DNA from 2 places in the Mesorhizobium sp. WSM3866 genome. Region 1 is predicted to be linked to the other one. Evidence: riboswitches for the same ligand, from Rfam matches in the RefSeq annotation. Region 1 holds a riboswitch; the other holds the start of a gene.
What was found. Region 1 has a riboswitch for cobalamin ahead of CK222_RS23040 (CbtB domain-containing protein). Riboswitches for the same ligand answer to the same signal wherever they lie in the genome.
Positions count from the first base shown of each region.

Region 2: it holds a riboswitch for cobalamin, as region 1 does, so the genes downstream of both, bluB (5,6-dimethylbenzimidazole synthase) here and CK222_RS23040 (CbtB domain-containing protein) in region 1, are expected to answer to the same signal.

Region 1 covers NZ_NSGC01000010.1:211,069-215,784, reverse strand. Annotated here, with positions in the region: partial or broken gene CK222_RS23055 (MFS transporter) at 1-279, shown strand, start outside; gene CK222_RS23050 (aromatic ring-hydroxylating dioxygenase subunit alpha) at 248-1,447, opposite strand; gene CK222_RS23045 (gamma-glutamylcyclotransferase) at 1,589-2,275, shown strand; cobalamin riboswitch at 2,346-2,544, shown strand; gene CK222_RS23040 (CbtB domain-containing protein) at 2,581-2,760, shown strand; gene CK222_RS23035 (CbtA family protein) at 2,776-3,573, shown strand; gene cobU (bifunctional adenosylcobinamide kinase/adenosylcobinamide-phosphate guanylyltransferase) at 3,566-4,087, shown strand; gene cobO (cob(I)yrinic acid a,c-diamide adenosyltransferase) at 4,089-4,716, shown strand, end outside.
Region 2 covers NZ_NSGC01000003.1:516,949-521,664, forward strand. Annotated here, with positions in the region: gene CK222_RS10530 (pirin family protein) at 1-787, opposite strand, end outside; gene CK222_RS10535 (DUF2277 domain-containing protein) at 796-1,062, opposite strand; gene CK222_RS10540 (exodeoxyribonuclease VII small subunit) at 1,254-1,505, opposite strand; gene CK222_RS10545 (histone deacetylase family protein) at 1,509-2,435, opposite strand; cobalamin riboswitch at 2,550-2,728, shown strand; gene bluB (5,6-dimethylbenzimidazole synthase) at 2,771-3,502, shown strand; gene CK222_RS10555 (aminotransferase class V-fold PLP-dependent enzyme) at 3,850-4,716, shown strand, end outside.

The DNA.
Region 1 (4,716 bases):
CCGCTGCTCACCGCCGCCTTCCTGCTCTGCGGCGCCTTGTTCACCATCGCGCTCGACGCGCTGGGCTCGACCGCCTTCATGCGGTCGGTGCGTTCCTATGAAAGGGCGCAGATGGCAGCTGTCTATCGAACCTATCTCGATTTTTCCGAGCTGACGCCGCCGCTGGTCTATTCGGTGGTGCTGACCTTCTTCGGTCTCGGCTCGGTGTTCGCCACGCTCGGCCTGTTGGCCGCCTTCTGCGGCTTCTTCACTTGGCGCTATCTGCCGAAGTCGTTTTGATCGGCTGCAACGCCGCATGGCGCCCACGCACCCACTCGTGGAAGCGGCGCAAATCGTACTCCTCGGGCATCAGCACGCCGGCCTGGTGGCGGATCGAGTGCAGACCCTTCTGGTTGATCTCGCAGATCGCGGCGTCCTCCTCCAGCACCTGGGTGCCGAAGGCGACGATGTTGTCGATATCGGTTTGTGCCAGGGCATCGGGCGCGAACAGCCATTCGGCGGTGAGTTCCGTCTGCTCCGGCCCGAGCGGGGCGAGACGCACCGTGCGGACATAGTCGACATGGCCGACGACGAACATCGAGGGTACCGAGGTAGCGTAGGTCTGGCCGGCGGCTCGCTCGGCCGGCGTCAGCCCGGCAAAGACCGGTCCATGGACGCGTCCGTCGCGCGACCAGGTCTCGGCGCCGGCGCGCAGGCCGCCGGAAAACTCCGGCGCATCATTATCCGCATAGCGCGCCCATTCCGGATCGTCATGCCTCGCCATCAGGCCGCGGCCATAGATCGGTACCAGCCGCGACAGGTCCTTGTGTACGCCAGGGCAATGCAGGCATTCGTTGAAGTTCTCCCAGAAGATTTTCCAGTTGCAGTTCATCACCTTGGTGAGCCGGTGTCCGGGGACGAGCGTCTCCAGCGGCCAGTTCGAAAGATCGCGGGAGGCGGAGTCGAAGGAGGCTTCCGCCGAGCCATCGGGCTCCACTGCGAGATTGATGAAGACGAAGCCGCGCCACACTGACAGCGCCACCCCGTAGAGCGGATAATTGTCCTTGTCGAAGCCTTCGGGCAGCGATTTCGATGGGACACGGACGAGATCGCCGCGCAGCGAATAGGACCAGGCGTGGTAGGGGCAGGTGAGCAGCCTTGCCTTCAGCCGCCCTTCGCTTTCCTGGCAGAGCTGCGAGCCGCGATGCCGGCAGGTGTTGTGGAAGGCGCGCAAGCTCCCGGTCTCGTCGCGCAGCACGACGACCTGCTGCGAGCCGATACGCGCGGTTCGAAAGGCAAGAGGTTCCGCGAGATCGGCTTCGCGGCAAACCATGAGCCAGCTCCGATACCAGATCGCTTCGAGATCGAGCCGGTAAGCGTCGGCTTCCCGATAGGCGCTTGCAGGCAACGTCGGCTCGAGGCTGGTGAGGCCATTGTAGCGGCTGTGTTCGCTAGGATTTGGCTGCATGAGCGGCTCCCCTTGGCTGATGACAGCCGACACCCGGGCAGGACCGTTGTCAATTGCGCGGCCATTGTCGCTTGCGGGTGCTGCCCTTAAGGTCACTTCGTAATCGCCTGCGGTTTCGCCGGCTGCCCAGGATTGCAAAGTATGCCTGCAAGAACGATGTCGCTGACCGTGGAACTGGTCGCCCGCTGTTTTCGCGCGGTCGATGACCCGGGGCCCGACCCGGATGCCGAGCATCTCGTGGACAGCGACTATGAAGCCATGCTGGATGCATTCGAGGCCGAGCTACCTGCAACCGAGCCTCTCTGGCTGTTCGGCTACGGCTCGCTGATCTGGAAGCCCGAGATTGAGCATGTCGAGGAGCGCGTCGCCGTGGCACGCGGCTGGCATCGCTCCTTCTGCATGAAGATGACGCGCTGGCGCGGCACCAAGCAAAGGCCCGGGCTGATGATGGCGCTGGATCGTGGCGGCCAATGCAAGGGCGTTGCTTTCCGCCTGAACGGTGGTGACCGCCGGCAGGCGCTGGACAGGCTTTTTCGCCGCGAGATGACGCTGAAGCCGACCAGCTACCGGCCGCGCCTGCTGCAACTCGCAACCGACAAGGGGCCGTTGAGAGCGCTTGCCTTCGTCATCAATCGCAAAGGCACGACCTATGCCGGCCCACTCAACGAAGACGAGGTGGTCGAAAGGCTGGCGACCTCGTGCGGCCACTGGGGTTCAGGCGCCGACTATCTCTACAACACGGTGAAGAACCTCGAACAGCGCGGTATTCACGACCGCCATTTGTGGCGATTGCAGCAGCTCGTCGCCGAGCGGATCGCCGGATCTTAGTCCGAAACCGGTGCCGCAATCACGCTGCGGCGTGACGGAATTTGGTTTGCCGGTCGCGACGATTCTGCCTATAGTCGCTGGCGTCGTCGGTTCCGTTTTTGGAGCCAAGAGGGAATGCGGTGAGGGTGGAGTCTTTGCCCTAAGCCGTGGCTGCCCCCGCAACTGTGTGCGGTAGTCCTCTCCATAGACCACTGAGGTTTGTCCTCGGGAAGGTGGGGAAGGGTGCGAATCCGCGAGCCAGGAGACCTGCCGGCGACAGGAAAGTTGACTTCGATGCCCTCGGGTGGAGGGCGAAAGGACAAGACATGAATACCGCTTCCGTCTCCCTCGGCGCCTCCGTCTCCTCGCAGTCGCGCATCATGCAGCTGGCTCTCGCCGCGCTGCTCGGCATTTTCGTCGTCGGTTTTGTCGGCTTCTCGCACATCGATGCGGTCCACAACGCTGCCCACGACTATCGTCACTCGATGGCTTTTCCCTGCCACTGACGAAGGCCCGATATCATGAATCTGTTTCGCAACGTCGTGTTCGTCGCGGCGATCGCAGGGCTCGTGGCGGGCATCGCGCTTGCCTGCATGCAGGCCTATGCGACCGTGCCGCTGATCCTCAAAGCGGAAGTCTATGAAAAGGCGGGCGGCGGTCATCACCACGACCATGCCGCCAACACTGGAACTAGCGCTGCCATGAGCTCGGCCGAACCGGCGGGCAATGCGATGAGCAGCGCCGCTCCTGCGTCGACGGAAGCGGCGGCTCCGACCGAGGACGAGGGCTGGGCTCCGGCCGACGGCTTCGAGCGCTTCGCCTTCAACGTTGTCGCAAACATCGTCACCGGCATCGGCTTCGCGCTGATCCTGGTCGCGGTCTCGGAATTCGCCGGTGGCATCGGCAGCTGGCGCCAGGGCGTGTTCTGGGGCCTTGCCGGCTTTGCGGTTTTCACGCTCGCGCCCGGCCTCGGCCTGCCGCCGGAACTGCCGGCCATGCCGGCGGCGGAACTTCTGCCGCGCCAGATCTGGTGGATTTCGACGGTGGCCGCAACCGCGGTCGGCCTTGGATTGATCGCCTTTCGCAAGTCGCTGCCCTTGGCAATTCTGGCGGTCGTGCTGATCGTCGCTCCGCACGTAGTCGGCGCGCCGCAGCCCGTCAGCTTCGAGACGGCGATTCCCGAGGGGCTGCACCATCAGTTCGTGGTGGCGGTGACCCTCACCGATCTGGTCTTCTGGCTGGTGCTCGGTGCGGCCGTCGGTGTGGTGCGCGGCCGCTTCACCGGTACGTCGACCAGCCTGCGCGACAGCTTTGCCTGATCGCGCGGAGGGCCATCTGACCTTCATCATCGGCGGTGCGCGCTCCGGCAAGAGCGCGCATGCCGAGTGCCTGGTGGCGGCAAGCCCGTCGCCTTGGGCCTATATCGCCACCGCGCAGGCCTATGACGAGGAGATGCGCGAGCGCATCGCGCTGCATCGCTCGCGCCGCGGCAAAGGCTGGGTCACCGTCGATGCGCCGCTCGACCTGGTCGGCGCGATCGACGCCTTGCCCGATCACCAGCCGGTGCTTATCGATTGCCTGACATTGTGGCTGAGCAATCATATGCTGGCGGACCACGATATCGAGGCCGAGTGCCGGCGGCTCTCGGATGTGCTTTCGCAGCCGCGCGGACCGTGGTTTGTGGTGTCTAACGAAGTCGGGCTCGGCATCGTGCCGGACAATGCGCTGGCGCGCCGGTTCCGCGACGCCGCCGGGCGGCTCAACCAGCAGGTCGCGGCTGTCGCCGACAGCGTGCTGATGATGGTGGCGGGGCTGCCGCTCAAGGCGAAGTGACATGGGCGAGATCAAAGACACGATCATCGACTACAAGGATGCCGAACGCCATCGAGCCAAGATGGCCAAGCGCAAGGCGGTGCAGGATGCCGAGGTGGCCGGCAAGACGATCGAGAAGGGACTGCTGATCGTCAATACGGGGCCGGCCAAGGGCAAGACCACGGCTGCGTTCGGCCTGGCGCTGAGGATGCTTGGCTACGGCAAGCGCGTCGGCGTCGTCCAGTTCATCAAGGGCAAATGGCACACGGGCGAGAAGGATGCCTTCGCCGCCTTCGGCGATCGCGTCGTCTGGCACGCGATGGGCGAGGGCTTCACCTGGGAGACGCAGGACCTGAAGCGCGACATAGCCGCCGCCGAGGCTGCCTGGGCGAAGGCGCTCGAGCTGATTGCCGACCCTTCGATCAGCCTCGTCGTCCTCGACGAGCTCAACATCGCTCTGCGCTACGATTATCTCGAGCTGGAAAAGGTGGTCGCGGCGCTGAAGGCGCGCCGCGAGGGCCTGCATGTCGTCGTCACCGGCCGCAACGCCAAGCCGCTGCTGGTCGAGGCGGCCGATCTCGTCACCGAGATGGGGCTGACCAAGCACCATTTCGCGGCCGGCGTGAAGGCGCAGCAGGGGATCGAGTTCT
Region 2 (4,716 bases), on a different contig from region 1:
TGGAGCCCAGCGACGCTCCGCCGAACAGCATGAAATGCGCGCCGCGCTCGGACGACACGACGATTTCCTCGCCCGGTTTGAACACCAAGAGCCGATCGGCCGGGAAACGGTCGCCGGCAATCGAAACCTCGCTCTCCAGCGTGTAGATGGCGCGTTCCTCGGCGTCGCCGGGGATTTTGACGCTGGCGCCCGCCGCCAGCCGCAGATCGGCATAGAGCGTTTCCGAGGCGGTCGCGACGGGCGAGCGCAGCCCGGAAAATTCGCCGATGACGACGCGGCCGCTAACGCCCTCGGCATCGATTTCGGGCAGTTGGACGACCGACGTGTTCGCGAACACCGGGGCGATTTCTTCCTTGCTGTCCGGCAGCGCCAGCCAGGTTTGCAGGCCGGAAATCGACATCGGCGCGCCGCGCAATTCCTCGGGCGTGCGCTCGGAATGAACGATGCCGCGGCCGGCGGTCATCAAATTCACGTCGCCCGGCGCGATCACCATTTCGGTGCCGAGCGAGTCGCGATGCCTGATCTTGCCGTCGAACAGATAAGTGACGGTGGAAAGCCCGATATGCGGATGCGGGCGCACGTCGATCGCATGGCCGGCGCGCAGGATGGCCGGACCCATGCGGTCGAAGAAGATGAACGGACCGACCAGCCTGCGCTTCGCCGTCGGCAAGGCGCGGCGAACCTCGAAGCCGCCAATGTCCTTGGCGTTCGGAATGACCATCAACTCGATCTGGTCGCAGGCGAAGGCGTCGCCGGCCTCAGGATCGTTGCCCGGAAAGAAGCTCATGACCGGCGTCAGGCGAAGCGGAGCGCGGATCGGGCCTTCGCCTTGGCGGCCTCTTCCTCGCGGTTGCGCGGATGCTGGGTGGTTTCGAGGCTGTCAAGCAGCTCGCGCGCGGCGGCGGCGATCGCCTCGACGGCGTGGTTGAAGGCATGCTCGTTGCGCTTGGACGGCTTGGTCGCGCCGCTCAGCTTGCGAACGAACTGCAGCGCCGCGTCATGGACCTCGTCGTCGGTCGCCGGCGGATCGAAGTTGAACAGGGTCTTGATGCTTCGGCACATGCTTTAACTCCTTACCTGCTTTCTGCCCGAACCGGTCTGACATTGTGCACCGAGGTGTGTTGAGATTCAGGTCAGACCGAGCCGAAAATGGCGGGTTCCGAGAACCGGACCGGAGCGTACTTGAAGGACGTGAGCACCGGAACCGCAGAAAGCCGCGTTTGCAGGCGGCCTCACCTGAATATCAATACACCTCACTCGGCGTCGAGCGGCTCCGTTCCAACCGGCTTGCCGTCGCGCGAGAGCCTGATCTTCTCGACCTTGTCCTCGGCGGCCTTGAGCAAGCGGTCGCAATGAGCCTTCAGCGCCTCGCCGCGCTCGTAGATCTTGATCGACTGGTCGAGCGGAACGTCGCCGCGCTCCAGATCATCGACGATCTTCTCCAGCGCGTCGAGCGCCTGTTCGAAGCTCATCGCCTTGACGTCTTGGTTAGCTTCATCAGCCATCATTCATCCCTTCATCAGCCGCCCGACATGGGCGGCGACCGAAAATGCCAATCCTTGCAGATCGTAACCGCCCTCCAGCAGGCTGACGAGCCGGTTGCCGCTGTGGCGCCCGGCGCGCTCCATCAGCTGGCCGGTCGCCCAGTCGAAATCATCCTCGGTCAGGTTGATCGCGGCCAGCGGATCGCGATGGTGCGCATCGAAACCGGCGGAAATGATGATCAGATCCGGCTGGAAGGCGTCGATCGACGGCAGCACGCGCGACAGGAAGGCGTCGCGGAACGTGTCGCTGCCGGTGCTCGGCGCAAGCGGCGCGTTGACGATGTTGCCGGCGCCGGTCTCGCTCTTGGCACCGGTGCCCGGATAAAGCGGCATCTGGTGGGTCGAGCAATAGAGCACCGACGGATCGTCCCAGAAAATGTCCTGCGTGCCGTTGCCGTGATGCACATCCCAATCGACGATGGCGACGCGCTCGGCCAGATGCTTCTCCTGCGCATAACGGGCGGCGATCGCCGCGGTGTTGAACAGGCAAAAGCCCATCGCGGTCGCTTTTTCGGCGTGATGGCCGGGCGGACGCGCGGCAACGAAGACATTGGCGGCACGGCCCTCGAACACATCGTCGACGGCGGCGTTCGCCGCGCCGATCGCCGTCACCGCGGCCTGCCAGCTTTTCGGGCTGGCGCTGGTGTCGGCATCGATCGAGACGATCCCCGTCTCGGGAATCGCAGCGCGGACACGGCCGACGAAATCCTCCGGATGCGCGTAAAGGATAGTCGCCTCGTCGCCTTCCGGCGCCTCGACGCGGTCGAGGGCCGAAAAAGCCTCGTCGTCGAGCACGCGCTCGATGGCGCGCAAACGGTCGGGCCGCTCGGGGTGGCCGGGCGGCGTGAGGTGTTCCAGGAATACCGGATGAGTGTAAAGACGAGTGGTCATGGCGCCTAATCTAGGCACCTGTCGCACGGATAGCCATGTTTCAGCGCCGAATGATTGGGGAAATCGCGCCCAATCGTGTCGCTGGCGGCATTGGCCCGGCCTCGGCTTCGCGATAAGGTCGCGTCGCTGCCTGGTGCCCGCAACGCGGGAGAATCGGGAACACGGTTGAAATCCGTGGCGTGCCCAACGCTGTGAGGGGGACCGCGCCGGCAAACGCCACTGTCCCAGACGGGAAGGCGCCGGATGCGGGTCGATCCCGAGCCAGAAGACCGGCCCGGCAGACATGGTCATCCGCATGGTCAGGCGGAGGACTGCTTATCGCAAGGGGACAAGCGATGCAGGCACGAACAGCCGCCGCCGGCGGCGATGACTTTGACCAATTGGCGCGCGACGCCGTCTACCGGGCCATGTTCACCCGGCGCGACGTGCGCAGCCATTTCCTTACCGACGATCTCGACGACGGCGTTTTGGCGCGGCTGCTCACCGCGGCACACCACGCGCCGTCGGTCGGCTACATGCAGCCCTGGAACTTCATCATCATCCGGGACGCCACAAGGCGGCGGCAGGTGCGCGACCTTTTCCTCGCCGCGCGCGAACAGGAACTGCCGGCGATCGAGGTGGAGCGGCGGGCGCTCTACCGCAAGCTGAAGCTCGAGGGCATCTGCGAAAGCGCGCTCAACCTCTGCATCACCTGCGACCGCCAGCGCTCTAAGAACTCGCCGCTCGGGCGCTGGCACAATCCGGAGATGGACCTCTACAGCACCGTCTGCGCGGTGCAGAATTTCTGGCTCGCGGCGCGGGCGGAAGGCGTCGGGGTTGGCTGGGTGAGCATCATCGAGCCCGAAGCGCTGAAGCGACTGCTGTCGATCCCCGAGCACGTCACGCCGATCGCCTATCTCTGCGTCGGCCGCGTCTCGGAATTCGCGCCAAGGCCCGACCTCGAAGCGCATGGCTGGGGCAAGCGCCTGCCGCTGCCCGAGCTGGTGATGAGCGAGACCTTTTGCGGCGCCGGCGAGGCGCCGCTCAAATCGGCGATCGCTCGTCTCGGAGAACGATTGAAGCCTTAGAACCGCTCGGCGTTCCATAGACCCGCACCAACCGCAACGCGCCATCGCGCTTCGCGTTTGCGCAATGGCGCATTGGCAGGCCTGACCGTCGTTGCCCGCTCTCAGAAACCGGGGATTGTTCGCGCATCGCTTGACAACGTGACGGTTCTTCTTGGCGTGATTGGGCCGGATCTCCGCACTCGCTTCCTCACGGCTAACCCTGTGCCAAGCGATGTCGTTCTCGGGCTTCAACGTCTCGCGAATTCACCGGCGTTCGCAATTAAATTCTGTTTTCTCATGTGAATAGGCAGATTGAGCTGGGCTACGGCGCTTATTGTCGGGCCATAGATGAGACGCGGCGCGTTCCCATGAATTTTTTTGCAATAGATCGGTCCGCCGAACATGAGGACGAAGCGGAATGGGAGCGCATCCGCGCAAAATACCCCCCGCAAGAACCACTCCTCAACTTGAACAACGCCGCGGTCAGTCCCCCACCGACTGTTGTCGAGGAAGCGACGGTTGACGCCTACCGCTTCATCAGTCGCAATCCCGACTACAATATGTGGAGCAAGCTCGACACAGCACTTCCTCATATCAAACGCGAGCTGGCGGAACTGATCGATTGCAGCCCCGGAGAGATCGCGCTGAACCGGAATTCGTCGGAGGGTCTTTCGACAGCGATCTTCGGAATACCGCTGACTAAGGGCGATCAAGTGCTGATCTCGCCTTGGGACTACCCCAGCGTTCGTGCGGGCTGGCTGCAGCGGCAACAGCGCGAGGGCATCGAGGTTGTAAACTGCACATTCGACCTCATGGACAGCGACGACGACATCATCGAATCCTATGTTCAGGCGATGACCCCGCGTACCCGCGTCCTGCAGCTGACTCACATGTACCACTGGAACGGGCGTGTCCTGCCGGTGAACCGGCTCTGCGAAATCGCGCGGGAGCGCGACATCATGACTGTCGTCGACGGTGCCCAGACTTTTGCTCAGATGCCTGTCAGCTTCCGCGAACTCGATTGCGATTTTTTTGTCACCAGCCTGCACAAGTGGCTCGGTGCTCCTATCGGCAACGGGATGCTGGTCGTCAGCGAACGCCGGATCGATACCACCTGGCCATTGCTTGCACCTTTCGACCAGCCCGCGGTGCACATAGACAGGTTCGACCATTGGAATCTCGGCACCTACAATTCCGCTGTCCAGGCAGGAATCGCGCCCGCAATTCAATTCCAC